Regions from separate parts of the Arthrobacter sp. EM1 genome, predicted to be linked through region 1. Evidence: riboswitches for the same ligand, from Rfam matches in the RefSeq annotation. Region 1 holds a riboswitch; each other region holds the start of a gene.
The links. Region 1 has a riboswitch for cyclic di-AMP ahead of QI450_RS09135 (hypothetical protein). Riboswitches for the same ligand answer to the same signal wherever they lie in the genome.
Positions count from the first base shown of each region.

Region 1 (10,447 bases):
TATCGTGGGGGCCCGTGGTCACGGCGGATTCCCCGGGCTGCACCTGGGATCGGTGGCAACACAGATCATCAATCACGCGCCCTGCCCTGTGCTCGTTGTCCGGCCCAAGGAGTCCTGAGCAGCGGGGCCCGTTGGCTCGCCCTGGCGGTCCGGATCATCAACAGCCCAGGGTCTGCGGGAGAATATCCCCATGAGCTATGCGGGTGATGCTATTGACGCGGCCCTCCAGCGCGAGTCCTCGTGGAGCCGAGCCGAGGACGCTGAGGCCAGGCACGGCAGCAATCACCGGTACTACGGTGCATCGGTCGGAGCCGTCCGCGGAACCGTCCGTGACACCCTCCGCCGCCATCCAGGACTGACCCATGATGACATCACCGCCCTGGGCTCCGAGCTGTGGGACGTGCCGGTCTTTGAACGCCGCCTCGCCGCCGTTGTGCTGCTGCAGTCAAAAGTGGGCGTGCTGACCAATACGGACCTGACCCGGATCGAGGGATTTGTGCGGAGTGCCCGGCTGGGCGCCTTGGTTGATCCGCTGGCCATCGACGTCGTTGGTCCCCTGATCGCCGGGCTCGACGTCGTCGGCAGGGTACGCGCCGACAGTGTCCTGGACCGTTGGATTCGGGATCCCGACGGCTGGCTGCGCCGCGCGGCCCTGCTGTCACCGCTGCGCGCACTCCGCACCGGCGCAGGGGACTGGCCCCGGTTCGTGCGTCACGCCCGATCGGCGCTGGCGCGGCCACCCCGAGCGGAGTCGGGTCAGGACGGCGAGAGTGCGGTCACCGACGTCGCGGTGGCCCTGATGCTCGCCGAGATGGAACGGCACCGGCCGGAGCTGGAGTTCTGACCCGGACGTCCCGGCCGGCAAGCTACCCTGAGTGGCCCGGTCGGCGCTCCACAACGGCGTAGGCCTTTTCGTCGAAGAACTCCCAATCCGTGATCACCATAAAGCCGAGGGTATCCACACGGTCATTCAGGACGCGGACATCGAAGCCGCCGTCGCGTGGCTCGGCGTCCCACGTCGAAACGTGGACTTCCCCGTTTTCCAGGACCAGCAGTTCGGTGTTGACACTGAAGTCCGCCAACGGCTGGTTACTGAGCTGGCAGATTGCCACAGCGGGCCGGGCGGCGTGGGGAGTGGTCATTTTCGGGCCTCTGCTTCGGGGGACGGTGTTGGCAACATCCTATGCCTGTGACCGCGTGCGGGAAGGGCCGGCGGGCCCCCGCAGCCCGGTCCGCCGTTACCGCAACGTGACATGTTGTGATCATTCCGTTATCTTTGTTAGGTGCCTGTTGTCTCCGAGACGGGCTCTCCCCAGCCGATTGCCTAACTCTGCCGCGGCGCGGGGATAACTCGCAGCAACGTCCGGCAGAGACGGGGAAACCACTTTTGGCCCGCTGTTCTCCAGGGGTCTTGGGGTGAAGCCGCACGGCCCGACATGATCGGGTCCGCGTGCGGCCGGGTGCCTCCCATCCGAATCCGACAGCTCACCCCGCAGGCATTGGGAGAGGCTCAACTAATGACTTTCAGCAACACTCACGCGCCCAACCGCGACGATCTTCGCAGTACCCGCCGCACCATCGGCCGTCAGGCCGCAGTCTTCGCCGCCGCTTCCGGAATGGTTTTCAGCGGCGCGATGGCCGCCAATGCAGCGGACGTGCCAGCCCAGCGCGACTCCGCACCCGCGAGTTCCGTCGATGTCAAGGGCGCGGTCGCCGCCCCGGTTATGGCGGACTCGGCTGTACAGATCACCTTCGAACGCCCCGTCGTTGAGACTGCCCCGGCGCCAGTGGTCGAGGCACCCCAGCCCGTCGCGGCCCCGGCGGCCCCCGCAGCACCGGCCCGTGCGGCCGCCCCTGCCGCCCCTGCCGCCCCTGCCGCCCCTGCCGCCGCGAAGGCTACTGTCAACGTCCAGGCTGCACCTGCGCCGGCAGCGGCTCCTGTTGCTGCCCCGGCTGCCGGCGGGGTCAATGCCACCCTTCTGGCCGTGGCGTACGGCCAGGTCGGCATCACGCAGGACTGCACCGCGATGGTCGAGAAGGCCCTGAACGCTGCCGGCATCCCGGTTGGTGACATTGGTCCGATGGGCTTTATGAACTACGGGAAGGTAGTCGGCGACCCCCAGCCCGGAGACATCATTGTCCAGTCCGGCCACGTTGCCATCTACGCCGGCAACGGCCAGGCCATCAGCGGCGGCATGAACGGTGTCAACGCCACCATGGCCCACCCGCTGTCCTGGCTGACCGCCACGGGGCCCATAACGTTCGTCCGCGCCGGCTAGCACAACCGCAGGCACTGTACTGAAGGCCGGTCGATCGGTTGCCTTGGGGGCAGCGGATCACCGGCCTTCGGTCTGCCCGGAGGCAGGCTCCGGGGAATACCGCAGCAACACCACCCCGCTGCCGAACGTACGGCTCTCCAGCAGTCGGAGCGCCGTGATGTCATCGGCCGCCTGAAACAAAGGCTTGCCCCGGCCAAGCAGGACCGGGTGCACATAGATCCGGTACTCATCGATCAGCCCCAGCCGCCTGAAGGCCGCCGCGAGCTCTGCACCGCCCAGCGCAAGGTCGCCATCCGAGTGTTCCCTGAGCCGCCTCACGTCCCCGGGAACGACCTCGCGCACCACCTGCGTATTCCAGCCGGCCTTCGACAAGGTCCTGGAGTAGACGACCTTGGGCATGTCCCGCCAGATCCCGGCGAACTCGATCTCCGGGGCCGTGCTGGACGGGTCCTGGGCGGCCGTGGGCCAGTACTCGGCCATCATCTCGTACGTCACGCGGCCGTCTAGAAACGCTCCCATGCCGCGGAGCTCTTCGTTAAAATGTTGGTGCAGTTCTTCATCGACCCGATGCCAGCTCAGGTCCTGCCCCGGCCCCTCGATGAATCCGTCCAGGGATACCTGAAACATCAGAATGACTTTGTGCATTGCATCACTCCTTCGCTGCCCGGCACCCCGGGAGTTCGAGCGTACGCCGCAGTTCGGCTCTCCGGTAGGGTCAATTCCGGCCGAACCGTTAGAAGCTGGATGAACTGCCGGACCCGGAGAAGCTTCCGCCGCTTGCGCCGTAGCCGGTGGTGCCGCCGCCGCCGCGGGCGCTTCCGACGCTGCTGACACCGGTGTTGAAACCGGAGTTGAAAGTGGGAACGGAGAAGAAGTAGTAGGCCGGGTACACGGTGCCAAGGATGCTGGGCTCGTAGGTACGCCCGTACTTGGCTTTGCTGCCGGCCTGGGCGCTTTCCATTTCCTTGCGCATCAGGTTGGCTTCCTTTTCGTTTTTGGCGTAGCCGGCGATGACGGTATCCGCGTGGTCCCTGAGCAGCTCGGAGAGCTGGGTGCGTGCGTCCCGCAGCCGGTCCAGGGCCGTCTCAGGGCTGATGGTTCCGTCCGCGAGTTCCGCCGTCCACCTTTCGATATCGCGGTGGCTTGTGTCCCGGAACGAACGCAGGGCCGCTGCGGTCGCCGTGTTGCCCCCGGCGTTGCGCTTGCTGAGCATCTGTTCAATTGCCGCGAGGTCGGCGCGGAACGGAGCGAGCTGCCGGTCCCAGGCAGGCGCCCACACGGAGCCACGATTGAGCAGGGCATTGGTGTCGGCGATAACGTCGTCGAGGGCATCCAATTCGGCGGCGGCGTCGGCGTAGCTGCGGATCAGTTTCAGGTTCGGCCGGCGGCTGAGGTCCCTGGCGGACAAGGAATGGACCTGGTTGGAGAGACCGGTGGCCGTGCGGTACTTCGCCATAAAGGTCCGGTGCTTTTCCAGCACTGTACTGCCGTAGCGGGACGCTTCCGGGATGGTGCCGGCGTTCAGTTCGGTGACCTGGAGGTCCATGCTGACGCTGGCGTAGCTCGCGTCGCCGCGAGCCTGTTCCTTGCGGCTGCTGAGCCTGGTCCGCCACCGCACGATCAGCCAGGTCGCGGCGCCGGCCACGGCGGCAGCCGCGGCACCCCAGGCCGCGACGAGGAAGGCTGTGGACCGGTACCAGGGCTGGTTGATCAGTTCGGCGCCGCGCTGGATGCCGGCGATGGTGCCGGTTGTCCACTGGGCATCGCGAAAGAGCTCCTTGGTAGCGTTCTGGATGTCCTCGCGCTGATCCAGCGAGACCTTCCGGTCCTCGCCCATGTACGTGCCAACATGCCGGCCCACCGGGTCCAGGGCGAAGATATAGAGCCCGTTCGCCCATTTTTGCCCGTCCTCGCTGATCCATTCCGGATGTTCGGACCGGGCGAAGCGCAGGACTTCCTCGTTGAGGTTATCCGACGCCGCACCACTGTAGGTGTAGACGGCCACCTTGGTGGGCTGGTAGAAATCAATCTGCCGGATTGCAGGCAGGAGGGTTTTTTGGTCAAGTACGCCCGCCTTGTCCTCCACAACGATGTCGGAAGCGGTAACGGCCTGTGCCGCCGGACCGGTCCCCGCCAGTCCGATCAACACGAGAGCGAGGACAGCACGTATTTTCCGAACGATTCCCATTTCCCGAGCGTAGTGCCTGCTGTCGATGGCGTCGACGGGGTGGGTGGCCTGGCCGGTCTAGCCGCGCGCGCAGTTGACGCCCTTGGTGAATGGGGTGTGGGACTCTTTACCCTGGCGGAGACGGTCTTCCCGCCCATTCCCAGCGAGGTCATCCTTCCGCTGGCGGGGTTCCTCACGCGGCAGGGGAGCATAAACATGGCTCTCGTGCTGGGCACCAGTACCCTGGGTGCCTACCTTGGCTCCTTGCTGCTGTATTGGCTGGGGGCGCGGCTGGGGCTGGAGCGGTCCATTCGGTGGTTGTCGAGGGTCCCGCTGATGGACCGGGAAGACTGTGAAAAAGCCGCAGACTGGTTCAGCCGTCATGGAAAGTCCGCGGTTTTTTTCGGCAGGCTGCTGCCGGGCGTTCGAAGCCTGATCTCGTTGCCTGCCGGCGCCGGGCGGATGCACCTCGGCACCTTCAGCGCGTTCACGGTTGCGGGGAGCGGAATCTGGAACGCGCTGCTAATCGGGCTGGGGGCACTGCTCGGGGCGCAGTACCGGCTCATTGACGAGTACTCCCGCTTTTTCAACGTTGCCGCCTACGCTGCCTTGGCTGCCGTCGCCGGCTGGCTTATCCTCAAGGGAATCCGACGGCGAAACAGCAGGTCAGGGCGGGGTGGGGCCTAAAGGCACCATGACGGCGGGCCCGCACCCACGCCATCGGGCAGGTCGGTGAACTCCAGGGCGTGAGCGGACGCCGTGTACTCGTGACGGTCAGGCCGGACGGCACGATCGACGTGATCACGTTGCAGGACTGAGGCCCTGCCCTACTCTAGGCCGAAGGCTGCCTTGTAGCTTCGCACCGCGTTGGAGACGGTGGGGTAGAAGTGTTCCGGGCCAAACCGGCTGCTGGCCCCAAACCGGATCAGCCGGTCCTTGATGGGACCCTTCATCTCGGCGAAGACCAGGCTGATCCCGCCCCTCGCGAGCTCGTCGTCGAGCGCCACAAGGTCATCCAGTGCTGTGGTGTCCAGGCCTGTGATGGCCTCCGACGCGACAATCACCCAGTGCACGGGGTGGGTCGTGCCGGCGACGAGCATCCTGATGTGATCGGTGAAGACGGCCCCATTGGCGAAGAACAGCGGCGCATCGAAGCGGACGATGACCAGGCCGGGGACCCGGTGGCCCTCGGGATGCCGGCTCAGGTCGTGGTAGCCGGGAACGTCCGGCACGCTGCCCAGTTCGGTTCGGTAGGGGTCCAGTGCGCGCAGGACAAAGGCGATCAGGGACAGGCCGATGGCGACAACAATCCCCTCCAGCACCCCCACAAAGGCGACGCCCAGGAACGTGGCAACCAGCAGTGCGGCCTCGGTCCGGCTCATCTTGAGCAACCGCAGCAGCGTTCGGACGTCGAAGATCGACGCCGCGGCGACCACAACCACACCTGCCAGCACGGGTGCGGGCAGGTACGATGTGACGCCGGGCGCCAGGACCATAAACAGCGCCACGAGAACGGCGGCAAAGACTCCGCCCAACGGACTCTTGGCGCCGGCTTCGAGGGCGATGGGCGTCCGCGAGGTGCTGCCGCTGATTGGGAATCCGCCGAAGAGGCCGCTGGCCAGATTCGCCATGCCGAGGGCACCCATTTCCTGGTTCCCGCTGACGTGCGCTCCGCTCCGGGCGGCCAGGCTTTTGGAGAGCACCGAGGTATCGGCAAAGGCAATCAGCGCGATGCCTGCCGCCGGGCCGACCAAGGCCAGCACGTCAGCGAAGCTGACTCCGCCGAGGGCCGGGAGCGGCAAGCCGCGGGGCAGGGCTCCGACGGTGGGGAGCGCCGGCGCCAGGTTCAGTGCCGCGGTCAGCAAGGTGGCCGCCACGACGGCGATCAGCACGCCGGGGAGCTTCCAGGGCAGAACACGGCACACCACGATGACGGCGATGGTGCCCGCGCCGAACAAAAACGCGAGGGGTTGAACGGCGCCCCGTGCCACTTCCGTGAAGGTGCCCGTTGCGATGCCAACAAGCGAGCCGCCGGGGGACGGGAAGCCGAGCAGTTTAGGCAACTGGCTGAGCATAATCGCCACGGCGATTCCGTTAAGGTAGCCAACGCGGATGGGTTTGGACAGCAGGTTGGTGACAAAACCGAGCCTGAGGATCCTGCCCGCCAGGAGCAGCCCGCCGATCATCAGCGCCAGGAGACCGGCCAGGGCTACGGCGTGGTCCGGATCCTCGCCGGCGAGCGGCAGGAGGGCTGCGGCGATCATCGGGGCCAGGCTGGAATCCGGTCCGATAATCAAGACCCTGGACGGTCCGAAGACGGCGTAGACGAGCAGCGGGATGATCGAGGCGTAGAGGCCTGTGACTGCCGGCAGCCCGGCGGCCTGGGCGTACGCCATTCCGGTGGGGATGAGGAAGGCACTGAGGGCCGCGCCGGCCATCAGATCCGATTTCAGCCAGATTCGCTTATAGTTGCGCACCGTCAGGAGCCCGGGCGGGGCTTTGGGCACCCAAGCTCCCCGCACGGTGCAACTGCCTACGCAGCTGGGGACGAGGAGGTGCCGGTGGCGTCCTGGCCGTACTCCGCCGAGATAAGGATGGGGAGGTGGTCTGAGGCGCCCCGGGGGAGGGTTTCCACGCTTTCGATATTGAGGCCCTGCGAGGTGGCGAAATCAAAGTGTCCCTTGAACACCTTGTAGCGCGTGTAGGTGCGCCGGTCGCTGAGGGTCAGGTCGTAGCCGGCATCCTTCATTTCCTCCGTGAGGTACTTCGTGAAAAACGGGTAGTTGAAGTCGCCCACCATCAGCGACATGAGGCCACCGCCCATGCTCAGCAATTCCGCATGGGCCGCATGGATCTGGTTCCGCCGCAGTGAGTTCGAAGCGGTCAAAGGAGCCGCGTGGAAGGAAGCGATAACGAGGTTGTGATCCGTTTCGTTGTCCACCACCCGGGTACCGATGAGCCGTTCGTGGGCGGGGGACAGGACCCGGTCATGCAGGGACTTCTTCAGCGCGAAAGTCTTCGTCTCATAGGCGCGGAACCGGTCCCTGCGGTAGTAGATCGCCAGGCCCAGCCGGTTGCCTTTGGTGGAGTCGGCAAGGTGCAGATCACCGATCGTGTCCGGGAGATCGTCAGTGTCGCATTCCTGCAGGCACAAGGCATCAATGCCAAAATTGTGCGCCAGATCAACCAGCTCGCCGCTGGCATGGTGCTTACGCAGGTTGTAGCTGATGACTCGAATCAGGGGGCACCTCTTCAGCGGATAGTCGCGGGAATTCACTTCCGAGTCTACCCAGTCGAGTGAATCGGCGGGGACTTAACGCCGCGGTTCCCGGCCGTTCCAGTGGAATCTTTGGGCGGCCCCCGTCGTTGAACCAATGGCGGGCAGCGGGGCGCGCCCGCCTGAACAGGCGTCCGATCCACCAACGGAAGAGAACATCATGGCAAAGGCAATCTGGAACGGCAAGGTCATCGCGGAGAGCGAAAATACTGTCATGGTGGAGGGAAACCACTACTTCCCGTTGTCCTCGGTGAACTCCGACTACCTTCAGGAGAGCAACTACAGCACCGTCTGCCCCTGGAAAGGCAAGGCCAGCTATTACAGCCTTGTGGTCGGCGGCCAGCGCAACGATGATTCCGCCTGGTATTACGCCGAGCCAAAGGCGGACGCCCGGCAGATCAAGGACCATGTTGCCTTCTGGCGCGGTGTCCGGGTAGAAGACTGAAACCTGCCCGGTTGAGGGCCGGCCTGCCGGCGCAGCGGAAGCGATAGTGTGTTCTGGGATTACCAGCCACGCGAAAGGGCAGACGTTGACTTTTGAACTACCGGTGCTTGCCGAGGGCAATTTCTACTACGAATCGCTGGGCGGCGGGCGTTTTCGCTCCACCATCCACGCCCAGGGAGCCTGGAATGTACACGAACAGCACATGGCACCCGCCTCGGGCATTATGGCCGACTGCCTTGCACGGCATAACCCGCGCAACGATATGCGGATGGCACGGCTGAGCTATGAGATCCTCGGGCTGATTCCGGGCGGCGAATTCGAGGTTGTCACCACGACCCTGCGGCCGGGCCGGACCATCGAACTGCTGCAGGCCGAACTGGTGGCCGGCGGCCGCACCGCGATCCGGGCCACGGCGTGGCGGATGATCACTTCCGACACTTCAGCCGTCGCGGCCTTTGAGGACCCGAAGATCCCCGCACCGGAGGACTGCGAACCGTACGACGCGGCCACCGTCTGGCCGGGCGGGTACATTGCCTCGCTGCAGATGCGGATCGCGGACGGACACCGGGCCGGTTCGGGCACCGTCTGGCTGCACACGGACCATCCGCTGACGGACACAGCGGACAGCAGTGACCTCGCCCGGCTGATCGGGCTGGTGGACACCGCCAACGGCATTGCCGCCCGCGTTCCACCGGGCACCGGCAGCTACGCCTTTCCCAACCTGGACCTCCAGATCCACATGTACCGGCGCCCCGAAGGGGAGTGGCTGGGACTGGACAACGAAGTCTCGTTCGGTACGGACGGAATTGGCCTGACGTCCACCGTGCTGCACGACCTCAACGGCCCGTTCGGCCGCGCCGAGCAGATCCTGACGCTCCGGAAGTCCTAGCGCGCGGCCGGCCCGTCCGGCGCCATCCGCGCTGGCGCCGGTGGAGCGCCGCCTAGTGGAACACGAGCCAGCCGACGACGGTGGCAAGGCCGGTCAGCACAGCGCCCCAGGCAATGTCCGCCACCACGATGACCAGCGGCCAGTTCTTCAGGGTCGAAGCGTTCGTCAGGTCATAGGTGGCGTAGGCGAAGGTTCCCAGCGCGGCGCCGTAGCCGAGTGCGGTGAGCCAGCTGCCGCCGTCGAGCGCGGGCTGGAGCGCGAAGAAGACGATCCCCGCGATGTACAGCACGTAGAACACAACGGCGTACCCTAGATTGGGTTTATCTGCCATAAGGTGCCCGAGATGGCTTCGATAGAACTTGCTCATCGACTTGAGCCAGATGGAATCGATGACGGCGAATGCGGCGGCCACGACGAGGAATTGCAAGATGAGCATAAGGGAGCATAACAAGATGCCGGAGGCCGCTGGCGCAGCACGGACGCTGACGATTTTCCGGCAGGAAGAATCGCTGGGGGCAGCCGCGGACCTGGACCTCGCCCTGGAGCTGCTCCGGAAGGTCAAAACCGGCGAAGCGGGGGCCATGCTCCGGCTCTACCGCCCGGCGCCCACGGTGGCCTTCGGGCAGCGGGACACCCACCTGCCGGGCTTCGATGCCGCGGCGCTGGCCTGCCGCGAGCTGGGGTTCGAGCCGCTGATCCGCAAGGCAGGCGGACGCGCCGCCGCCTATCACGAGGGCACGCTGGTGATCGATCACCTGGAACCGGCCACAGACGCGATCGCCGGAGCCAAAGGGCGTTTCTCCTTCTTTGGCGAACTGCTTGCGAGCGCCCTGCGGACCGCCGGCGTCGACGCGGCGGTCGGGGAGATTCCCGGTGAATACTGCCCGGGCGAGTTCAGTGTCCACGGGCAGGATCCGCAGGTGCCCCGGCGCCAGCTCAAACTCGTTGGTACCGCGCAGCGCGTGGTGGCCGGTGGCTGGCTGTTCAGCTCGGTTATCGTCGTGCAGAACTCGGTGCCGATCCGCGCCGTGCTGGAGGCAAGCTACGCGGCCCTGGGCCTGGACTGGGACCCTGCCACCGCGGGCGCCGTCAACGACCTTGTCCCGCACCTGGACGTGGATGCCGTCGAGGCGGCAGTGCTCGACACCTACGCCCGCTACGCAGCCCTGGCCTACGGCGACTTCGGCAGCCTGTTCAGCTGACGGGTGCCGGGAGTGAAGCTGCCGGCACCCGCCAGGGGCTGGTCTCCTTGCTGATGAAAGCGGCCAAAATCCGTCAGGACTGGCCCCGAAGGGCGGATCAGCGGCGTGCCGTCCGGCGGTCTGCGACGCGCCGTGCGAGGAAGTCCTCCACTACCGCTGCAAACTCGTCCGGTGTTTCGATCTGGGGC
Region 1 covers NZ_CP124836.1:1,988,653-1,999,099, reverse strand. The annotation lists gene QI450_RS09150 (universal stress protein) at 1-118, shown strand, start outside; gene QI450_RS09145 (DNA alkylation repair protein) at 191-844, shown strand; gene QI450_RS09140 (hypothetical protein) at 867-1,142, opposite strand; cyclic di-AMP (ydaO/yuaA leader) riboswitch at 1,315-1,513, shown strand; gene QI450_RS09135 (hypothetical protein) at 1,518-2,279, shown strand; gene QI450_RS09130 (dihydrofolate reductase family protein) at 2,337-2,924, opposite strand; gene QI450_RS09125 (DUF5129 domain-containing protein) at 3,013-4,467, opposite strand; gene QI450_RS09120 (DedA family protein) at 4,480-5,133, shown strand; gene QI450_RS09115 (SulP family inorganic anion transporter) at 5,274-6,953, opposite strand; gene QI450_RS09110 (endonuclease/exonuclease/phosphatase family protein) at 6,980-7,684, opposite strand; gene QI450_RS09105 (DUF427 domain-containing protein) at 7,884-8,168, shown strand; gene QI450_RS09100 (thioesterase family protein) at 8,254-9,057, shown strand; gene QI450_RS09095 (DUF2177 family protein) at 9,110-9,493, opposite strand; gene QI450_RS09090 (lipoate--protein ligase family protein) at 9,510-10,259, shown strand; gene QI450_RS09085 (alpha/beta fold hydrolase) at 10,357-10,447, opposite strand, start outside.

Region 2 (10,447 bases), 1.6 Mb from region 1:
TCACCAGGAACTCCAGGTCCAAGGTTGTCACGGTGGACGAACTGGGCCTGCTGCCTTCCGAGGACTCAATCCTGCCGCCCGAGTGGATCCCGTGGGCCGAGCGCGTCCGCCCGGGCGATGAGCAGGCCGCGGATGAAGCTGGCTCCCCGGCGCGGGCGGCAACCCGCGAGGACACCCGCAGCTCTGACGTGGCAGTGGTCCCCGGCGGTTTTGAAGACGCCTCGGTGGCCGGCGCCGGCGATTCTGACGGCAGCGACCCTGACGGCGATGACTCCGACGATGCCGCAGGTAACGGCCCGGACGAGCATCCTGAGGCAGAGGCGCACTAGCGGTTGGAACAATCGGGGATGCTGCACAGTGAGGGCTGGTCATGATGTCCACCTTCAAGTCCCTGCACATCCTGAACTACCGGATCTGGTTCGTCGGGGCGATCGTCTCCAATATTGGGACCTGGATGCAGCGCACAGCCCAGGACTGGCTCGTTTTTGACCACCTGACCGAGCACGACGCCAGCGCCATGGGCATCACGATGGCCCTGCAACTGGGACCCCAGCTTTTCCTCGCTCCCGTCGCCGGGCTGATGGCGGACCGTTACCACCGCAAACAGCTGCTCATCCTGACCCAGTCCGCGATGGCACTGCTAAGTGCAGGGCTGGGCATCCTGGTGATTTCCGGTGCGGCGCAGCTATGGCACGTCTATGGGTTCGCCCTGCTGCTGGGAGTCGTGTCCGCCCTCGACGCCCCGGTGCGGCAGACCTTCGTCTCGGAACTGGTCCACGATGAGTATCTGCCCAACGCGGTGGCCCTCAACAGCGCTTCCTTTAATGTGGCCCGGATGATCGGACCGGCGGTGGCGGGTGTCCTCACCGTTGCGGTCGGCCCGGGCTGGGTCTTTATGATCAACACCCTGACCTTTATGGCGCTGCTGCTGAGCCTGTGGAAGATTCCCGCCACGACGCTGCGCCTGCTGCCCCGCGCGGCTGCCGGCAAGGGGCGGATCCGCGAAGGGCTGCGCTATGTGCGGTTCCGGCCGGACATTGTGGTGGTGCTCGTTGCGGTCTTTATTGTTGGCACGCTGGGACTGAACTTCGTGCTGTTCATCGCGGCTATGGTCGGAACGGAATTCGGCCTGGATGCCAGCGCCTTCGGGCTGATGAACTCCATTATGGCCATTGGCTCGGTCGCCGGCGCGCTGCTGTCAGCCGGCCGGAAGAAGCCCCGGCTGCGGTTCATTTTCGGCGCGGCCGGCGCTTTTGGCGTGACCTCCGGCGTCGCCGCGCTGGCCCCCAGCTACTTCTGGTTCGGAGTGGCACTGGTACCGGTCGGGCTCTTCGCCATCACGATGATGACAAGCGCCAATGGCTATGTGCAGACCACGACAGACCCGGTGATGCGCGGCCGGGTGATGGCGCTCTATATGGCCATCTTTATGGGCGGCACGCCGATCGGGGCGCCGTTCGTGGGCTGGGTGGCGAACATTGCCGGTCCGCGCTGGGCCCTGAGTATCGCGGCGGCGTCCGGACTGGTCGCTGCCCTGATCGGACTGTTGTGGATCGTCCGGGCCAAAAGGCTGCGGCTCCGGTTCGACCGCCGGGCCCGGGGGCTGAACCACTTCCGTGTCGTCTCCGCAGGCACGCGGAGGGAAGCTGGACCCGGCGGCAGCGGGCCGCCGGCAGGCGGCGCAGCCCGGGGTCAAAACCCGGGCGGCGCCGTCGAACACTGACGCTGCGGCGCCGCTGCGTTCGGGGTGCTACTTTTTCAGTTCGCCCACCACATAGTCGATGCATTCCAGCAGAGCCGAGACATCGTCCGGCTCGATGGCCACGAAAGTGGCGATGCGCAGTTGGTTACGGCCCAGTTTCCGGTACGGTTCGGTGTCCACAATGCCGTTGGCGCGCAGCGCACCGGCGATCGCGGCTGCATCGACCGAGTCGTCGAAGTCGATCGTCGCAATGACGTTGGAGCGGTCCTCTGGCCTTGCCACAAACGGGGTGGCGAACGCCGAGGCCTCGGCCCAGCGGTAGATCCGTCCCGCTGAGTCCGCGGTCCGTGCCGAGGCGAAGTCCAGCCCGCCGTTCGCATTGAGCCACTGCACCTGGGCGTCGAGGGTAACGAGGGTTGCCAGCGCCGGCGTGTTGTAGGTCTGGTTCAGCCTGGAGTTCTCAACCGCGGTTTGGAGGTCCAGGAAGTCCGGGATCCAGCGGCCGCCGGCCTTGATCCGGGCCGCACGCTCCAGCGCGGCCGGGGAGAACAAACCAAGCCAAAGCCCGCCGTCGGAAGCAAAGTTCTTCTGCGGAGCGAAGTAGTACACATCCGCTTCCGCGACGTCGACGTCCAGTCCGCCGGCAGCTGACGTTGCGTCCACCAGGACGAGCGAACCCTCATCGGCGCCTTCGACGCGCCGCACCGGAGCCGCGACGCCGGTGGACGTCTCATTCTGCGGCCACGCGTAAACGTCGACGCCGGCTTCGGCCCGGGCTTGCGGACGGGTGCCCGGCTCCGACTTGATGATGGCGGAATCGGCCAGGAACGGTGCCTTGTTGGTTGCGGCAGCGAACTTGGAGCCAAACTCGCCAAAGGACAAGTGCTGTGCCTTGTTCTCCACCAGGCCGAAGCTGGCAATATCCCAGAACGCGGTTGATCCGCCGACGCCCAGGATGACCTCATAGCCCTCAGGTGCGCGGAAGAACGCGCTGAGCCCGTTCCGGACCGACCCGACCAGGTTCTTGACCGGCGCCTGGCGGTGCGACGTGCCCAGCAGCTTTGTCGCCGCGGCGAGTGCCGCCATCTGTTCCGGGCGGACCTTGGACGGCCCGGCGCCGAACCGGCCGTCCTTTGGAAGGAGGTTTGCGGGAATCGTGATGCTGGTGTCGCTCACAGTGGCTCCAATTTTCGGCTGGTACTACGGGTGGCTCGGGTGACGGCCCGGCAGGGTGGCTGCGGCGGAGCCTGTTGTTTCATTCTGCCTGACTGTCCCGCGGGGGAGGCAAAAGGGACCGTCACAGTCCGGTCATTGAGATTATCCGGAGTAACTCAAATTAGGCTAAGCTGGCCTGCGAACGTACGGCGGAGCCCGCCAGGTTGCCGGCAGCGCACGGTACGGTGGAAATCACGCAAGGACGGCGCTCGAGGAGCTGAGCTGAATGACGGATCTGATCGATACAACCGAGATGTATCTTCGGACCATTCTGGAACTTGAAGAAGAGAACATCGTCGCCCTTCGCGCCCGCATCGCCGAACGGCTGCGCCACTCCGGTCCCACTGTTTCCCAGACCGTCGGCCGGATGGAACGCGACGGGCTTGTGGTTGTCTCCGGAGACCGCCACCTTGAACTGACCGGGGTTGGCCGGAAGCGCGCCATCGAAGTCATGCGCAAGCACCGGCTTGCCGAGCGGCTGCTGGCCGACGTCATCGGACTCGACTGGGCCTACGTCCATGAGGAGGCCTGCCGCTGGGAACATGTGATGAGCGAACGGGTGGAGCGGCGGATCTTCGAACTTCTCAACCATCCCACCGTCTCGCCCTATGGCAATCCGATCCCGGGTCTGGCGGAACTGGGCGGCCTGCCCGCCGACCCCAACCCTGACGGCGTCGTGAATCTGCTCGAAGCCATGGCCGGCTATGGTCCTGATTCCAGTGTCAGGGTCAACCGGCTGGCCGAGCCCATCCAAGTGGAGCCGGAACTGCTGGTCCAGCTCGATGAAGGCGGCATCCGCCCCGGCGCCCTGGTATCCCTGGAGCGCGTGGGGGAGTACATTTCGGTGCGCGTTCCTGACATCGAAGGTGCCCTTGAACTACCGCCTGAGGTCGCGGCCCACGTCTTTGTAACCATCGGTTCCTGAGGTTGCCGCGACAGCCCGGGGCCATCCGAGAGTTGTCCACAAGCTGATAACGGATTTATCTCTGGACGGCTTAATCGCCTATAGTTGGAGACTAGTACCGATACCAAAGCGTTATCTGATCCGAAGCCGAGCCCTGCCAGCGGAACAGTCGCAGAATCATCTCCTGGCAGGGGCGGGGGAACCACTTTTGGCTGTTTAGCGGCCTTGGGGTGAAGACCGTCAGCGGCAAGTACCCACAAACACGGAATCCATCGGATGCCCCTGTGCGTGATTGCTTGCCACGGCGGACCGGGTCGTTGATCTCTCTGACCCGAATCCGACAGCTAACTCCGCAGGCTCTCCAGAGAGGAACCGTTGTTGACCACCCAGACCGCCAAGGGCCGCCGTCGTGCGAGCGGCCCTGCCTCGGAGCCGCGTCCCGCCGCTGCCATCACGGCAGAGCGTCCGCGCGACGCGCACCGTGACGCGCGCAGGGATCGCCGCAGCCCCTTCCGCCAAGTAACGGATTTTGCCGCCGCAAGCGGTGTAGGGCAAAAGGCGGGTATTGCACTGGCCGCTGCGGGCTTGGCCCTCACCGTCACAGTTCCCGCGACTGGCCCTGTTCTGGCCACTGACGCCGGCTCCGGCGCGGCAGCCAGCCCGGCAGTCGTGCAGCCGGATGTGACAGCAGCAGAGGCCAAGATCGACTTCAGCCGCACTGCCGTAACCACCAAGGGCGATCCGGACGGAAAGCTCAAGCAGTTACTCAGTGCACAGTCCGCCGGCTCGATCACCCGGGCGGCCTCCGCAGGCAGCCTTGGGGCGCCGCTGGACCAGATGGTCACGGCGTCGCCGTTTGGCTACCGCGTCAGCCCCATCACCGGAGGCTCGGGCGAGTTCCACCGCGGGCAGGACTACTCGGCGCAGTGCGGCACCGTCGTCCACGCTGCCGCGAGCGGCACCGTGACATTCACCGGCTGGCACCCCTACGGCGGTGGTAACCGCGTGGTGATCGACCACGGCAACGGCCTGGAGACCACCTACAACCACCTGTCCTCCGCCAGCGTGAAGGTGGGCCAGCAGGTCTCCCGCGGGGATGTTGTGGCTCTTAGCGGTACCACCGGCGCCTCCACCGGCTGCCACCTCCACTTCGAGGTTATGGTCAACGGCGAAGTCGTCGACCCGACCGGATGGCTCTGAAAAGTTGAGGGAACACTCTCGCATTCTGGGGACACGCCGTGATCCGAATGTGACATTAGGGTCCAACTGCTGTAAAGTTTGAGCTACGCCAACTTTTTCGAAGTTGGCGCTCTTGAGTGGATTGCCTAGCTCTGCCACCGCTCAAGGTCCGTTCGCATGACATCGTCTGGCAGGGGCGGGGGAACCAATTTTGGTCTTCGCAAGAAGGCCTTGGGGTTAAGTCGCAAAGCTTCCCAGGAAGCAGCGCGGCCGGGTGACTCCCATCCGAATCCGACAGCTCACCTCGCAGGCATTGGGAGAGGCTACTTTCGTGCATACACGCCAAAATTCCGCGCTTCACCGCGCTTGCGCTGCTCTTTCGAGCCCGCTGGAATCCAATGATCGCGCCGGCCTTGCCGGTGCCCGGACCGCAGGCCACACGGTTGCCGCTTTTGGCGCGTCTTCGCAGTACACCCTTCGCTAAGTAACCCATTTTCGGGGCGATCCGGCGTACCCCCAAGATGCCGGAGCGTCCTCAGCCCGCGCCTAAAAGCGCGGACCAGGAACACGAAAGAGAGAACTTAATGACTACTCGTGCAAACGCACGGCATCGCGCCGAGGTCACCAAGACCAACTCGCTGGCCGTCATTGCCAAGGCTGTCGGCGGCAACGCCGGCGGCATGGGTCGCCAGGCCGCAGTCATCGCTGCTGCTTCCGGCCTCGTCCTGACCAGCGGTATCGCAGCCAACGCTGCTGAGGCCAACGTTCAGCGCGAATCCGCCTCCGCTTCCACACTCGACGTCCAGTCGAGCACCCCGGCTGCCATCTCGGCTGCTTCCACTATCGCGATCTCCTTCGAGAAGCCGGCCGTCACCACCACCCCGGCTCCGGTTGTTGAGGCCCCGAAGCCCGTTGTGAAGGTCCAGGAAACGCCTGCTGCCAAAGCGGCCGGTACCCAGGTCGCTGCTGCCGCAACTGCCGCCACCGGCACCGCGGTAGCAGCCGTTTCCAAGGCGCCGGCCGTCGCCAGCGGCATGGGCGCAACGATCGCCGCTGCAGCTTATGCCCAGCTCGGTGTAAGCCAGGACTGCACCGCACTGGCCACGAACGCGCTCGCTGCCGCAGGCATCAACTACCACGGCTGGCCGGCAGGTTACCTGTCCCTCGGCCGCACGGTGAGCGCCGCCGAGGCACAGCCGGGCGATCTTGCCTACTACCAGAACGGTGGCGCCGGCATGGCCCACATCGCCGTCTACGTCGGCAACGGCATGGCCGTTCACGGCGGCTGGAACGGTGGAACCACCTCCCTGCAGACGGTCAACGTCGGCTCCGGCCCGGTCTTCATCCGCGTCGGCGGCTAAGACAGCAGCTTTAGCAACACAAAGGACCCCCGCCAAACGGCGGGGGTCCTTTGTGTTGCCGATCCGTGAACTTCGGCCGACACGGGCAGGGGAGAGCAAAAAAGATTCGGCGAATTGCCATGTCCGTGTTTACTCTTGTTTTGTCGATCCATAGCCCGACCATGCACAGGGCAGCCGGCCCTCGTGCCCCTGGCGGGTGCGGCCGTGAAGAGGTATGCGGATGCGCACTCTCGTTCTTAATGCTGGATATGAGCCGCTGGCGGTGGTGACCTTCCGCCGGGCGCTTGTCCTTGTGCTGACCGGGAAGGCCAGTGTTGTGGCGGAAGGCGGCGAACCTGTGGTTGGGCCGCAGGATGTGCTGGGCCGGCCGTCAGTGATACTGCTGAACCGGTATATCAGGCCCCGGTACAACACCACTACGGCGGTGAGCCGCCGCGGTGTGCTCCGCCGGGACGGACACCGGTGCGCCTACTGCGGCAAAGCCGCGCACACCATCGACCATGTCCAGCCCAAATCAAGGGGCGGCGCGGATTCCTGGGAGAACCTGGTTGCTGCCTGCCTGCGGTGCAACAACGCCAAAGGGGACCACACCCCGGCGGAGATGGGTTGGAAGCTCGGGTTCAGCCCGGCACCACCGAGGGGCACCATCTGGCAAATCAAAGAGCTGGAGAAACCAACACCGGCCTGGGACCCTTTCCTGCTGCCGGAATCCGCTGCCTGAATCCGGCCGGCGTTGGCTCGGACCCGGTCGTGGGCTTCGGTGGCGGGCCTGGAGGGCGCTAGGCTGGGCCGGTGGAATTCGATGCTGTTATTCTCGCCGGGGGCCGGTCCTCCCGGCTCGGAGGTGTCCCCAAGTCCGGACTGATCCACGACGGCGCCACCCTCCTGGAGGGTGCCCTGCGTTCTGCGCGGGGCGCGGTGGCTGTAGCCGTCGTGGGGCCCGACCCGGGACCGCTGCCCCGAGGTGTGGTGCGCTGCCGCGAGGACCCGCCCTTTGCCGGACCGGCCGCCGCCGTCGCCGAAGGCCTGGCTGCGCTGGAACGCAGCCGCGGCGCCCGGCCCCGGGCCCCGTACACCCTTGTCCTGGCCGTTGACATGCCCGGGGCAGGTGCCGCCGTCCAGGCGCTGCTGGACGCAGCGGCGGAAGCACCGCCTGGTGATGGCCTGATGGCCGTCTCGGCGGAGGGTCGGCGGCAGCCGCTTGTCGGTCTATATGGCACAACTGTGCTTTTACGTTGCGCCGCGGAGGCTTCGCAGCGCGGCGCGCTCGAAAACGCGTCCGTGTTCGCCCTTCTTGCTAGGCTGGAGGTGCGGGAAGTCAACGTCCCCCAGGGGTCTACCGATGATGTGGACACGTGGGGCGATGCCGCCGCGTTAGGGGTAAGCGAACCGGCCGGTGCCATACCCGCGACAGCCGACAACCCGGCATCCGGCCCGGGGCTCCCCGGCTGAACTCAAACTTGGAGGCAAACGGTGAAAAGCCAGGATGAAACTCTGGAAGAGTGGTGCCGCGCCCTGCTCCAGGCCCTGGAACTGGACGGCGTCGAAATTGACATCAACGAGGTCCTGTCCCTGGCAGGGGTCGCGGCGCACTCAGTGGTGCGCCCCGCGGCCCCCCTAACGACCTTCATCGCCGGCTTTGCCGCGGGCCTGGCCTCCGGTTCCGGCCAGGCCACGGATGCCGTCTCGATGCAGGCTGCGATGGCCGTGGCCCGCAAACTCGCCAAGGACTACGCAGCCAACGAAGCATCCGACGCATGACCACTGCACCCCTTAGGGGCAGTGCAGTTGGAGCGGGGGAAGTGCCCGAGCCCGGGCTCAGCGGCCCCCTGGCCGGGGTGGACGCCGGTGAGGCCGGTGAGGCCGCGGACCGTCCAGCAGTCAGGACCGATGCGGCGGAAGCCAGGCCGCATCGGCACTTGGCCCACACCTGGCAGGAAGCCCGGGAGCTCGCCTTCACCTGTGCAACCCCCGTCCCCGCCGCTCCCGTGGCCCTCCGTGCCGCTCTGGGGCGGACCCTGGCCGCTGATGTGGAAGCGCTCGTGGACATGCCGCATTACGCGTCCTCAGCCATGGATGGCTGGTCCGTCAATGGAAGCGGACCGTGGATCCTTGCCGAACCAGGCCAGCGGCTGGCTCCGCACCAAGCAAGCCCGATTGTTACCGGCGGGCTGATCCCGGCCGGGGCGAAGGCTGTGCTGCGCAGCGAAAGCGGCACCATTGTTGCCGACGAGGATGGGCTTCCGGTCCTAAAGCTCGGTGGAGCTGCGAAGCCCGGCGAGCCGCGAAACGGCGAGCACATCCGGAAAGCAGGGGAGGAAGCCGCCGCTGGCGCGCTGCTGATTAAGGGCGGTACCCTGCTCAACCCTGCGCACCTGGCCCTTGCCGCCCTGGCTGGCCACGACAGCCTCCCGGTGCAGGGCCAAGCCGTGGTCCGGCTGGTATTTACCGGATCCGAGGTGCTGGCAGCCGGGATTCCGGAGCCGGGGAAAGTGCGCGACACCTTCGGTCCCCAGCTGGCAGGCGTGGTGGAAATGCTCGGGGGGATCTGTACCGGCGAAACGAAGATTGGCGACAGCTACACCGAATGGCTCAGCGCACTCGAAGACACCGACCCACCGGAGGACAGCCCGGGGGCTGCTGCCGGGCTGCACCACGAGTCCTCAGGCGCTGAGCTGCTGCCCGCCGACGTCGTCATCACCACGGGCGGCACCGGCATGTCAGCGACCGACCACCTGCGCCGTTCGGTGGCCGAGCTGGGCGGCCGCCTGCTGATCGACGGGATCGCCATGCGACCCGGACATCCGGCCGTGCTGGCCGAGCTGCCGGATGGCAGGTTCATCATCGGGCTGCCGGGCAACCCGCTGGCGGCCATGATGGCACTATCAACCATCGGCGCTCCGCTCCTGGCAGCGCTGGGGCACCGGCCGGTTCCGCCCGTCACGGCAGTGCCCTGCGGCGCCACCCTCGAAGCGGACCCCGGCCGGACCCGGCTGATGCCGTTCCGGCTGCTCTACGGCATGGCATCACCGGCGCAGCACACCGGCCCGGGAATGATGCGCGGACTGGCCGCCGCCGACGGCGTGCTGGTGGTCCCGCCGCACGGCGCACAGCTGGGGGAAACCGTTCCTGCCTTCGCGCTGCCCTGGGGTGCACCCCTGCCGGACCCCGCCGCGGCGAAGGACAAGCCTGCGCCCAGGCGGCCTGCCAGGAAGCCGGTGGGCACCGGCGGGCCCGTGGACTGGAGTGAACTGCTGGGTTGACGCCCGGTGTTGAAGACGCGCTGGCCTCCCGGCCCGGCGCTTGCCATGATGGAACTATGTTGGTTAGGAAGACCTGATGGGCCGCGTTACGCAACGCCGCAAGGTGCACAAATATGTCCTGGACGGATCCCCCCAGGCCCTCGAATTTCCGGTCCGTCACCGTGAAGACGTGCTCGCCGTCGAAGAGCCGCTGGAGATCCGGATCGACAGCCTGTCCTTTTCCGTCACCATGCGGACGCCGGGCAACGACTTTGACCTCGTGGCGGGTTTCCTCGTCTCCGAAGGGGTCATCTGGAACCATGAGCAGCTGGTTTCGCTGCGGTTTTGTGCCGGGGAGGATGAAAACGGCGTCCAGACCTTCAACGTTGTGGAGGCCCAGCTGAGACCCGACGTCGTCCGCCCGGCCACCGGACGGAACGTCTACACCTCCAGTTCCTGCGGCATTTGCGGCACGGACTCCATTGAGGCCGTGCACAAGTCCTCACATTTCAGCCCCGCCGAGGACCCCCTGGTGGTTCCCGTCGCTACTCTTGCGGGACTTCCGGATCAGTTGCGGGAAGCCCAAGCCGTCTTCGACGTCACCGGCGGGGTGCACGCCGCCGGACTGTTCCGGACCGCCGAGGACGGCTCGGCAGAGCTCCTGTGCCTGCGTGAGGACGTGGGACGCCACAACGCCGTGGACAAGGTGGTCGGCTGGGCCCTCCGGGAGGGACTGCTGCCGCTGCGGGGGACCGTGCTGCAGGTTTCCGGGCGGGCATCGTTCGAACTGGTGCAAAAAGCCGCCCTCGCCGGTATCCCCGTCCTCGCAGCAGTCAGCGCGCCG
Region 2 covers NZ_CP124836.1:359,172-369,618, forward strand. The annotation lists gene QI450_RS01705 (DUF3027 domain-containing protein) at 1-329, shown strand, start outside; gene QI450_RS01710 (MFS transporter) at 374-1,723, shown strand; gene serC (phosphoserine transaminase) at 1,751-2,878, opposite strand; gene QI450_RS01720 (metal-dependent transcriptional regulator) at 3,144-3,842, shown strand; cyclic di-AMP (ydaO/yuaA leader) riboswitch at 3,957-4,195, shown strand; gene QI450_RS01725 (M23 family metallopeptidase) at 4,200-5,021, shown strand; cyclic di-AMP (ydaO/yuaA leader) riboswitch at 5,169-5,327, shown strand; gene QI450_RS01730 (NlpC/P60 family protein) at 5,585-6,361, shown strand; gene QI450_RS01735 (HNH endonuclease) at 6,582-7,082, shown strand; gene QI450_RS01740 (NTP transferase domain-containing protein) at 7,154-7,813, shown strand; gene QI450_RS01745 (DUF6457 domain-containing protein) at 7,835-8,122, shown strand; gene QI450_RS01750 (molybdopterin-binding protein) at 8,119-9,624, shown strand; gene fdhD (formate dehydrogenase accessory sulfurtransferase FdhD) at 9,701-10,447, shown strand, end outside.
Region 2: another riboswitch for cyclic di-AMP. It lies ahead of QI450_RS01730 (NlpC/P60 family protein); the one in region 1 lies ahead of QI450_RS09135 (hypothetical protein).

Region 3 (10,447 bases), 1.8 Mb from region 1:
ACCGGGCTGCCGCTCACCGAGAAATTGAACACGCTGGCCTCTTTGGTTTGGACTATGGTGCTTGTCTCTGCGGGCGGCCTTGTTGTCATTGGCCTCGCCGGCACGGCGTTGATTCGCCGCACCATGAAGCCGCTCGATCAGCTCTCCGAGGTGGCCACGAAAGTGTCCCGCCTCCCCCTCGACGCCGGAGAAGTCGGACTTGCCATGCGGGTGCCCGCATCCGCAGCACATCCCGGCACCGAGGTGGGCAGTGTTGGCCACGCCCTGAACCTGATGCTGGACAATGTATCCAACGCACTCGAAGCCCGGCAGAAGAGCGAAATGAAGGTCCGCCAGTTTGTCGCAGACGCCTCGCACGAGCTGCGCACACCCCTGACGGCGATCCGCGGGTACACCGAACTGATGCGGATGACCGAACACTTCACCCCAGACGGCGAGAAGTCCCTGGCCCGGGTGCAGAGCCAGTCCGAGCGGATGACCACCCTGGTGGAGGATCTGCTCCTGCTTGCCCGGCTGGACGAGGGCCGGCCGCTCCGCCTCAGCGACGTGGACCTCACCCAGCTGGCCATCGAGACGGTGAGCGACGAAAAAGTGATGGCACCGGACCGGGTATGGCACTTGGAGCTCCCAGCGGAGCCGGTGGTGGTCCGCGGCGACACGACCCAGCTCCACCAGGTTCTGGCCAACCTGCTCTCCAACGCACGCAAGCACACTGGAACCGGCACCACCGTGGTGACAGCTGTGCAGCGGGCTCCCGACGGCACCGCCGTGATGACCGTAACGGACAACGGCCCCGGGATCGCCCCGGAGTTCGTGGACCGGGTCTTTTCGAGGTTTACGCGCGCGGATGCGTCGCGCAGGAATCCTGCAACCGGTACAACGCCGGTATCCGGCCGGCCGCGCCCGCTCGTGCCGCTGCGCGCACACCGGCTGCCGTCCGCACCGGGTGCGGACTCACCCCTCGCCGCCGCGGCTGCCGGCCCGGCCCGAACTGCCGCGTCGTCTGAGGGCACCAGCGGGCTGGGATTGTCAATTGTGCAGTCGATTGTCGAAGCCCATGGCGGCACTGTCAGCGTAACGTCGGTGCCGGGCCGGACCGAGTTCACCGTTCGGCTGCCGGACGCTCCGGCCGAGGACCGGACACCCCGCCGCTCCAGCTAATCCGCGAAGCAATCCGCCGCGCCGAACCCGCCGCTCCTGTTATCGAAATGTGACATTGGCGTTCCGGTCCTGTACCGTTTTTAGCGTGCGGTCATCACTCGGACCGCATATCCGGATGCACGCCAAACTCTGCCGCCTCCCGGATTCCGCTGGATTAGGCAGAGGCGGGGGACCCAGAGTTCCCGGGCATTTCTGCACATTGCGCCCTTGGGGTGAAGCCGTCACGTGAGATTCCGTGCGGCCGGGTGACCTCATCCGAACCCGACAGCTAACTCCGCAGGCGTTGAGAGGCGACCATGACTGAATTCACGGTACAAACACGCCCTGAGGGCGATGTAAAGAGGCGCTCCAAGCCGTCGCGACACCGCGCCGAGCCCGCCAAACCGGCGTCGGCCCTGTCCCGGTTCACCACCGGCCTGGGCTCCACCGGCCGCCGGGCGGCAGTTGTCGCAGCGGCGTGTGCAGTGCTCGTGGGAGCCGGCGCCGCCGGCCAAGCGTCGGAGACAGCCACCCGCAACGCCAGCAGCGCCAGCAGCGCCACAAAATCGGCAGTCAGCGCGGATCCGCTGCAGCACCTCGACTTTGAACGCGTCCTGGTGGCGAACCAGACCGTCAGCCCGCCGGCCGATACCCCGGCCCCGGTCGCCGAGGTTAAGCCTGCCGAGTTACCGGCCCCCGCCGCCGCACCGGCGCCGGAGCCCGCGCCGGTTCCTGTTGCCGTTGACGATCCCGCCGGAGCGCAGGCTTATGCGGCCAGCCAACTGGGTGCCCACGGCTGGGACGCCGGCCAGATGCAGTGCCTGGTCAAACTCTGGACCAAGGAGTCTGACTGGAAGACTACTGCCACCAACCCGAGCAGCGGCGCCTACGGCGTGGTTCAGTCCCTCCCGGCCGAGAAGATGGCCAGCGCAGGCGCCGACTACCTCACGAATTACCGGACGCAGATCAACTGGGGACTGAACTACGTCCAGGAACGCTACGGCTCACCGTGCGGGGCGCTGAACTTCCACTACGCGAACAACTGGTACTGAGCTGCGGCGGAGGCACCGGCCCTTCGAAACGGGGCCACGGTTTCACAGCCGGAAAGAGATGATGCTGCGGCCGGCGTCGTCGACCCCGACCTCGCACAAGACGGCTGAGTAATCGGCGATGCGCAGCACGCCGTCGGGCAGTTCGCCGGGGTTCGGGCCTACCGCCACCGTCCGCATCCCGGCAGCCAGGCCGGCGGCGATGCCGGCCGGCGCGTCCTCGAAAACCACAGCGTCCGCCGGGTCCACTCCGAGCAGTTCGGCCGCGCGCAGGTAGCCTTCCGGGTGTGGCTTACCGCGGCCGACGAGATCTGCTGTCACGGCGGTGGCGGGCAAGGCAAGACCGGCGGCGGCCATCCGAATGTCTGCCAGCAGCCGGTCCGCCGATGTCACCAGGGCGACGGCGTCCGCCGGCAGCAGGCGCAGCAACCCGGCAGCGCCCGGCAATGCCACGATGCCGGCAGTCCTGGCGCGTTCCATGGCACCCAGTTCCGCGGTGAGGGCCGCGACGTCGGCTCCCGCCGGCGCGAAGCGCCGCACCGTGTCCGCTGCCTGAACGCCATGGGAGGTGCGCAGGATCTCGGCAAGGTCCAGACCATAGCGGGCAGCAAACTCCCCCCAGACCTGTTCCACCGCTGCGGTGGAATCAACGAGAGTCCCGTCCATGTCAAAAAGCACCGCCCGGACGGTGAAGGCGGTCGGAAGCGCGGTGCCGGTAACTGAAGTCATCGTCCCATCTTGCCGCGTACCAACCGGATGTTCCGGATCCCTTGGCTGTCCGGAGCCGGTTGACCGTGCCGTGAGCTGTTGCACCGCCCACTTGTTGCCGTCGGGATCGGCAAAGTAGAGGAAATGTCCCCAGTCCTGGACATCGACGCCGCTGCCGTCCACGCCGTTGTCCTTGAGCTGCTTGTGGGCGGCCTGAATGTCGCTGACCACGAGTTGCAGGGTCGGTGCCGTACCCGGCGGTGCATCGCTGGGGCCCTCACCGAACGCGATCGAGCAGCCCGAGCCCGGCATCGGATACGGGAACTAAAATGAGTTCGAGTTTCCAGTCCATGGGCTCAGGCCAGTCCCGTGTTGAGTTTCCCGGCAGGCCGGGCCCCCACTGGTGGGAAGGTCCGCCGCGCCGGTGTTGCTGCCGGGCGCTGGCTCAGCCGGCCACACCGTAGAGACGGTCGCCGGCGTCGCCCAGACCCGGGACGATATAGGACTTCTCGTTGAGCTTCTCGTCGATCGAAGCAAGCACGATCGTGACGTTGGCGTCAGCCAGCTCTTCTTCCAGCTTCGCCAGGCCTTCCGGCGCGGCCAGCAGGCAGATGCAGGTGACATCGGAGGCGCCGCGCTTGAAGAGGAACTTGATGGCCTCGCGCAACGTCCCGCCGGTGGCAAGCATGGGGTCCAGGACGAAGATCTGCCGGTCCGTGAGGTCCTCGGGGAGGCGCTCGGCGTACGTGATGATGTCCAGGGTTTCTTCGTCGCGGGCCATGCCCAGGAAACCGACCTCAGCGGTGGGGACCAGCTTGGTCATGCCCTCGAGCATGCCGAGGCCGGCTCGCAGGATGGGGACAACCAACGGAGTCGGTTTGGTGAAGGCGGTGCCAACTGTGGTGCTGACCGGCGTCTCGATGGTCACCGGTTGGGTGCGGACATCGCGGGTGGCCTCATACGCCAGGAGCGTGACGAGCTCCTCGGTGAGCTGGCGGAAGACCGGGGACGGGGTGTTTTTGTCCCGCAGAACGGTGAGTTTATGGGCGACCAGCGGGTGGTCCACAACGAAAGTGCGCATGGGTCAAAACTATCACCCGGCGGATGGGGTCCTGCCCGTGGGACCGGGGGCGCCGGCGTCGCGCTCCTCACCCGCAGTGCTGCCGCCGGTGGCGTCGGCGTTAAGGTGGACCTCGTTGTCAAACGTCGGGGCTGGACCGGCCTGTTCGCGGTGCCGCAGGACGTGGAAGAGCCGGTGGGCCAGGATCACTATCCCGACCCATGCCAGGCCCAGAATCCAGCCGAAGATTACATCGGTCATCCAGTGGTGGCCCAGATAGACCCGGCTCATTCCCATCGCGAAGATGAAGACCGCGCCGGCCGCTATCAGGCCCACCCGGGCGATGGTGCGTGTGATCTGCAGGCATGCGAGGTACACCACCAGGCCGATCACCACAGTGGTATTGAGCGTGTGGCCGCTGGGGAACGACGGCGATGACTCATAAGGCGGCACGGCGTCGGTGTGGTCCGGGCGGGTCCGGCCGATCAGTTTCTTGCCGATGGCGGTTGCCGTCACAGAGACCGCGGCGGCGCCTCCGATCAGGATCAGCGGCCGCCAGGTCCGGCTGGCCCAGATGAGCGCCGCCGTAAGCAGGCTGGCCAGGATGGGCATCCCGATCCCGCCGCCGATATTGGTGAATCCCGTGACGAACGAGTCGAGGGCGGGACTGCGCAACTGTTCCATCATCCCGAGGGTGGGCTTGTCCAGGTTGGCCAGGCCGGCGTCGTCCACCACGTTGTCGTAGACCTCGGCGCTTAGCAGGGCCAGGACCAGCACCACCACACCGCCGATCAGCATCGTGGCCCACAGCGCCGCGTAGGGCACCACCCATTTACCCCAACGGCGGGTCAACCAGCGCTCTGTCCCGGTCTTCACGGTTTCTCCCGAATGTCGTGCCGGGCAGCCGGGCTGCACAGCTTGCTTACTGTCGAAACTATCATTGAGCCATGACTTCCCCGCACCCCCGCCATGCCGATTGGATGGGCCTGGCCCTTGAGGACGCTCGTGCCGCACTGGCCACTGCGGACGTACCGATCGGCGCCGTTGTCATCGGTCCGGACGGTACGGTGCTCGGCCGCGGCCGCAATGAACGCGAGGCCCTCGGGGACCCGACGGCGCACGCCGAGATGGTAGCCATCCGGGCGGCTGCCGCGCGGCTGCAGGAGCCTGATTCGCGGGGCCGGAACGGCGGGGACGGCTGGCGTTTGGCGGACTGCACCCTGGTGGTGACCCTGGAGCCTTGCGCCATGTGTGCCGGGGCCGTGGTGTTGGCCCGGATTCCGCGCGTGGTATTCGGAGCGTGGGACGAGAAGGCCGGGGCCGCCGGCTCCGTCTTCGACATCCTCCGCGAGCGCCGGCTCAACCACTGGGTGGAAGTGTATGGCGGGATCAGGGAGTCCGAAAGTGCGGCGCTGCTGCGGGATTTTTTTGCCGGGCACCGCGGCAGCTAAGCCCGGCCGGGTCCTCTTCACCGCTTCCGCACACTAGCTGGAGCCGGTTGCGGCTGCCGCCAGGCCGTCGATGCGCTTTTGCCGGGTGGCCGGCGAGTCGAGGCTGAAGGCGCGAAAGTCGCCCAAGTCCGCACGGATCCACTCCTGAACTTCGGCGATCCGCCGGATCACGGCAGCCGTAGGCCGGTGGAACAGCCACGGCACGATCCGTTCCTTCCCGGGATCGTACTGCCAGAGTCCGATGATCCGGCCCCGGTCGAAAATCGGGTGATCCGGAAGGTCCGCCTGAAGGGCAAGCGAACCCCTTGTTATCAGGTGCCGGTCCTCCTCGGCCAGCATTTCCGCCGCGTTGCGCCGCAAGAGCGTCAGTGAGTCGGTTCCGGCGAGCAGCTGGATCTGCTCGCCGGCTGGCTCCTCGAAGGCCGCTAGGCGCCCGACGTCCGCGGGCAGCATCCACAGCGCCTCGCCGGCGGCAGTGGCTACTTCCGCCGCGCCCGCTGCCGCAAGCGCCGCCTTGCTCTGGGCCACTGTAAAAGCCGTGAACCATTGTGACTGCTTGAACGTGGCCCCTCCGGTCCAGCCGAGGTAGCGACGGATCAGTTCGGTGCGGGCTTCGTCATCGTCGATCTGGCCCGGCGGCAAATTCCACAGGTCATAGGCGTAGCGCTGCTGGTCCAGTCGTCCGTTGGCCGGAACCCGGCGAATCCGCCCCTGCGACTGCAGGATTCCCAGGGCCGTGGGCAGCGTGGTGGCGGCGCCCTTCTTTTTGCCTTCCTCGCCGAGGTTCCGCACCGAATCGCCCAACTCCTCCTTGAGCTGCCGGGGGTCCATCGGGGCTGCTGCCTCGGCCAGGGTATGGAGCACCTGCTCCTCCAGCAGTGTGATTTCGCCGCGGTCCACGCCGAGCCTGCCGAGCACCTTGACCGCGGAGTCGGCCGCATCCCGGCCGAGCCGCAGCGCCCACGCAAAGTCGTCCCGGCCCATAACGTAGGTGCAGCCGCGCGCAGCCGGGAGTTCCAGGATCCGGCGCGCCAGGACATCGGCGTCCGCCTGTTCGCGGCGGATTCCAGCCCGGGCAAAGAGTGCGAGGTAGGGGTTGGCGCCACCCACGGAGCGGGCCCATCCGGCCCGGGCGAACACCTGCTCCGCGGTACAGCCGGTCAACGAGCCGTCCAGTCCCTGCTTGTGCCAGGCCCACGCGCGCAGCCGCTCCCGGGTGAGGGTCCCGGCCGGCGGCGTGTTCGCCGGAGGTGGCTGCGTAGAAAGTGGCTGCGAAGTAAGTGGCTCGGGGGTCATGGGGTCATTGTCCCCCTGCCGATGCGGCAGGGGAATCTTCCACGGCAGGCATTTTCCGGCGGTCCGGCCGTCGGCGGCCCGGCCGGACGCTCCGGTTTCAGCATTTCACCCGGACCGGCCCCTGGCATCCCAGCCGGGCCGACCGTTCCCCTCAAGAAACCTGAAGATGTACAACATCCCCGGTAAAACCCCCTCGCCGGGGTTGACAAGGAGCAGGCTGCCAGACAGTGTCAAGCATGGTTATTCCATTTATTGGATAAAACAAGGGAGATCCATGAAAAAGAAGGCTCGCGCCGCTTTGGCCCTCATAACGGCCTGCGGTTTGGCATCGATCGGGGTTGTAGCCTCTTCGGCCCCCGCCAGTGCCGCCAACTTGGGGCACTGCTCATCATTGACCCTCGACAGGGTCTCGTACTTCCCAAACCATGATTACGTGGTTGGCTCCTGCGTTCCCCCCAACAAGGGCCCGGGCGCTCGACTTATGCTTCGCGTCGAATGCCACGTGACCGGCTGGAGGAACGTGTACGTCACGCTCAACTATGGGGCGTCGTTCCGCGTCGACTCCGGGTGTGGAGGATGGGGCGCCCGCCAGGTTACCTACAGTCCAACCTAAGGAACAACTTGATGAAAAAACTTCGTACACTCACGGCCTCCCTCGGGACCGCGGCCCTCAGCGCAATGTTCCTTATTGGTGCACCGGCACCAGCAATGGCCGGCGTTGGTGGATGCTCATCGCTGGCTGCCGACGGGCAATACATCGTGGGCAGCTGCACCGCCAACAACCCCGGCCCCAACGCAACGATCACCGTGGCTCATTCTTGCTTCGGCCTAAAAAACGGCGCAAGCATCCGCAAGACGATCACCGTGGGCTACGGATCATCCTTTAGGGTGAAATCTTCGTGCTGGACCTGGGTCACACAACTGGATCGCGTGGGGTAACGTCCAGGCCAACAAAAACGAGGTGGCACTGCCCCCGTCGGACACTCGACGCTCGCCTGCCGCGTGCGGCAGGCGAGCGAATAGTAGTTTCCAAAAACCAATTGATCGACACGATGGAGATTGAAATTGAAACGTAAACTGATCGCTTTCCTGGCTGCCCCTGCGGCGGCCGCGGCGGTATTTATTGGTGGAGCGCTGCCAGCACAAGCGGCCACGCCCCGGGTGTCTTATTACTCATCCCTTTCCCAGTGTTCCCAGGCTGCCGACTACTTCAGTCAGCGCGGCACAATCGTGCAGTTTTGTACCGCCGATGTCTACATAAACGGGAAGCCGTCCAGGTGGCGATTGATGTACAACCTGTAGGAACCGGGTCACCCGGCACATTGGCGTTGAACCAGCCTGCGATGATCACAAAGTACGCGGGCGGTTAGCCTCGTAAGCCTGAATCACGCAGATGCGGATTGGACGCCAGGAACCCGGAGCGCGGCAGGCACGCCGGAGGCAGGGAGCGTTAAGCTGCACCCTGCTTTCGGTCGTCGCCGGCGTCCGGGCCAGCCTCGAAGTCGAGCGTGTAGCTGGCCCACGCGTCGGGGGTTTCGCGCAAGGTAACGTCCAGCCCGGCGAGCTCTCGCCCGTCCGCGCCGGTGCGGATCCTGGCCGCTACGGCGTCGGCTATGTACTGGGCCAGGGCCTCGGTGGTGCTGAGCCTGCCGGCAAAATCAGGGTGCTCGTCAAGGTTCTTGTAGTTCAGGCCGTCAAGGATGGAATCCAGCACGGTGCCGGCGTCGCCAATATCCACAACGATCGAGTCACCGTTCAGGGTGCGACGGCGGAAGGTCACTTCCGTGACGAAAGTGGCGCCGTGCATCCCCTGGGCGGGCCCGAAGGCAGGGCGCGGGAGGCTGTGGGCGATCATAAAGTTGCGGCGGACGGTCAGGCTGAACACGGATTTACCTCGTGGCTTCTGTGGGGGCTGGCTGTACGGATTTGCTACGCACTCGCCGGGTATTCAATAACATGGCAGAGCGCGTCCAGTACGCCGTCGGAGAGCTGCTGGACGACGTCGGGCAGCTGCGCGAGCGGGGACGAGCCGGTGAGGAACACCTCGAAGGCGGGATCGCTCAGCAGAGCGACGGCGAGCCGCAGCCGGTCGGCGTTGGTGCGGCGGTGCCGGCGCGCGCGGGCCACAACGCCCACCTGGCTGGCGCGGATGGACAGCCTGCGGGCGTGGAAATCTTCGCCCAGCGGGACGCTAACTTTACGGTCGGCGTACCAGGACATTTCGATGACGTCGCCGTCGTCGCCCGCGAGCTGCAGGGCTCGCCCGAGGCCCGCTTCCGAAGCGGAGCAGTGGATAACGATGTCGCAGTCGCCCCGGGCATCGTCCGGGTGGCTGAACTCCACGCCGAGCGTCTCGGCGAACGCCCGCTTGGCCGGGTCGACGTCGATCAGCTGCAGCCGTCCGAGCGGGAAGGAGCCCAGGAGCTTGGCCACCATGCCGCCGACGAGGCCGGCGCCGATGACGGCGACGCGGTCACCCAGGCGGGGACCGGCCTCCCAGATCCCGTTGATCGCGGTCTCGACGGTGCCGGTCAGCACGGCGCGGCGGGCCGGCACGTCCGCCGGAACCACGGTGAGTGACTCCACCGGGACGATGTACAGGTCCTGGTGCGGGTACAGGCAGAATACCGTTTTGCCCGCCCAGTCCGCAGGGCCCGCCTCAACGACGCCGACGGAGAGGTAGCCGAACTTCACCGGGGACGGGAAGGAGCCTTCCTGGTTAGGGGCGGCCATTTCCTCCGCCACGCACTCCGGCACGCGGGCGTTGTGGACCACCAGCTCGGTGCCCTTGCTGATGCCGGAGTAGAGGCTCCGCACCAGCGCCTCGCCGGGCCCGGGGGCCGGCAGGTCCTCGCGCCGGAGCTCGCCCTTTTCCAGGCCGACCGTCCAGTAAGCGGTGGCGGTTCTCTGCTGCGGTGGTTGCTCGTCTGAATTGCTCATCCTGCTGACGAATCTAGTCCCCTACCCATGCGCGGGGAAGCCCGGGCCATCCCGGGCGCGCCGCCGCCAGCGGTCCCCGGGGCGCCGCTGGGTGATCTGCCGGGGTGCCGTTTTGTGCATCAGCGCTTGGCTCCGGTAACCTATTCAGGTTGGTGACGTGTCCGAGCGGCCGAAGGTGCAACACTCGAAATGTTGTTTGGTGAAAGCCAACGTGGGTTCAAATCCCACCGTCACCGCGAATGAGAAAGGCCCTGCTTCCCTGGTAAACAAAGGGAAGCAGGGCCTTTTGCTGTGACCTGGATGGACTCATCGGCAAAGACCTGGCAATACTGGCGTCCTTGCCGCTAGGACGTTTCCGCCGCCGGACGACCCGTACCTGCAATCGGGCCGAGGACTCGATCTGCGCGCAATCGGCTTCGTTCTGGGCGGCTTGAAACAGCCAGCCGGCTATCACCGGTTGCCGCGGCCAGCTCCAGTCCGGAGCGCGCGTTCGAGCAGGACCAGCCGGGCGGCCCAGAACACGAACAGGAAAGCACCAGCTGCCAGGAGCAAAGCGTCAGGCCAGCTGAAGCCCCGCTCCAGCAGCCGGAACCATGCCGGGCCGGCAACCGTCGTCGAAACGAAGATCCCCAGCCACCCTGCCAGCCGCGTGCCATAGCGTTCGGTTGGCGTCTTCTCCATCAGTCCCCCTGCATGATTGAAGTACGATGCCGCCCTTGCGGGCTGTCGACGACACGATGCCTAGCCCATCGATCTCGTCCAGTGTTGCCACAATGGCCGCACAGGACTGCGGTGAGCCGGCC
Region 3 covers NZ_CP124836.1:190,933-201,379, reverse strand. The annotation lists gene QI450_RS00975 (HAMP domain-containing sensor histidine kinase) at 1-1,161, shown strand, start outside; cyclic di-AMP (ydaO/yuaA leader) riboswitch at 1,272-1,458, shown strand; gene QI450_RS00970 (hypothetical protein) at 1,458-2,192, shown strand; gene QI450_RS00965 (HAD-IA family hydrolase) at 2,235-2,918, opposite strand; partial or broken gene QI450_RS18070 (VOC family protein) at 2,991-3,249, opposite strand; gene upp (uracil phosphoribosyltransferase) at 3,343-3,978, opposite strand; gene QI450_RS00955 (phosphatase PAP2 family protein) at 3,991-4,755, opposite strand; gene QI450_RS00950 (nucleoside deaminase) at 4,905-5,408, shown strand; gene QI450_RS00945 (crosslink repair DNA glycosylase YcaQ family protein) at 5,442-6,704, opposite strand; gene QI450_RS00940 (hypothetical protein) at 7,329-7,643, shown strand; gene QI450_RS00935 (6-carboxytetrahydropterin synthase) at 8,155-8,589, opposite strand; gene QI450_RS00930 (zinc-binding alcohol dehydrogenase) at 8,634-9,644, opposite strand; tRNA gene QI450_RS00925 (tRNA-Ser) at 9,796-9,880, shown strand; gene QI450_RS00920 (hypothetical protein) at 10,095-10,325, opposite strand.
Region 3: another riboswitch for cyclic di-AMP. It lies ahead of QI450_RS00970 (hypothetical protein); the one in region 1 lies ahead of QI450_RS09135 (hypothetical protein).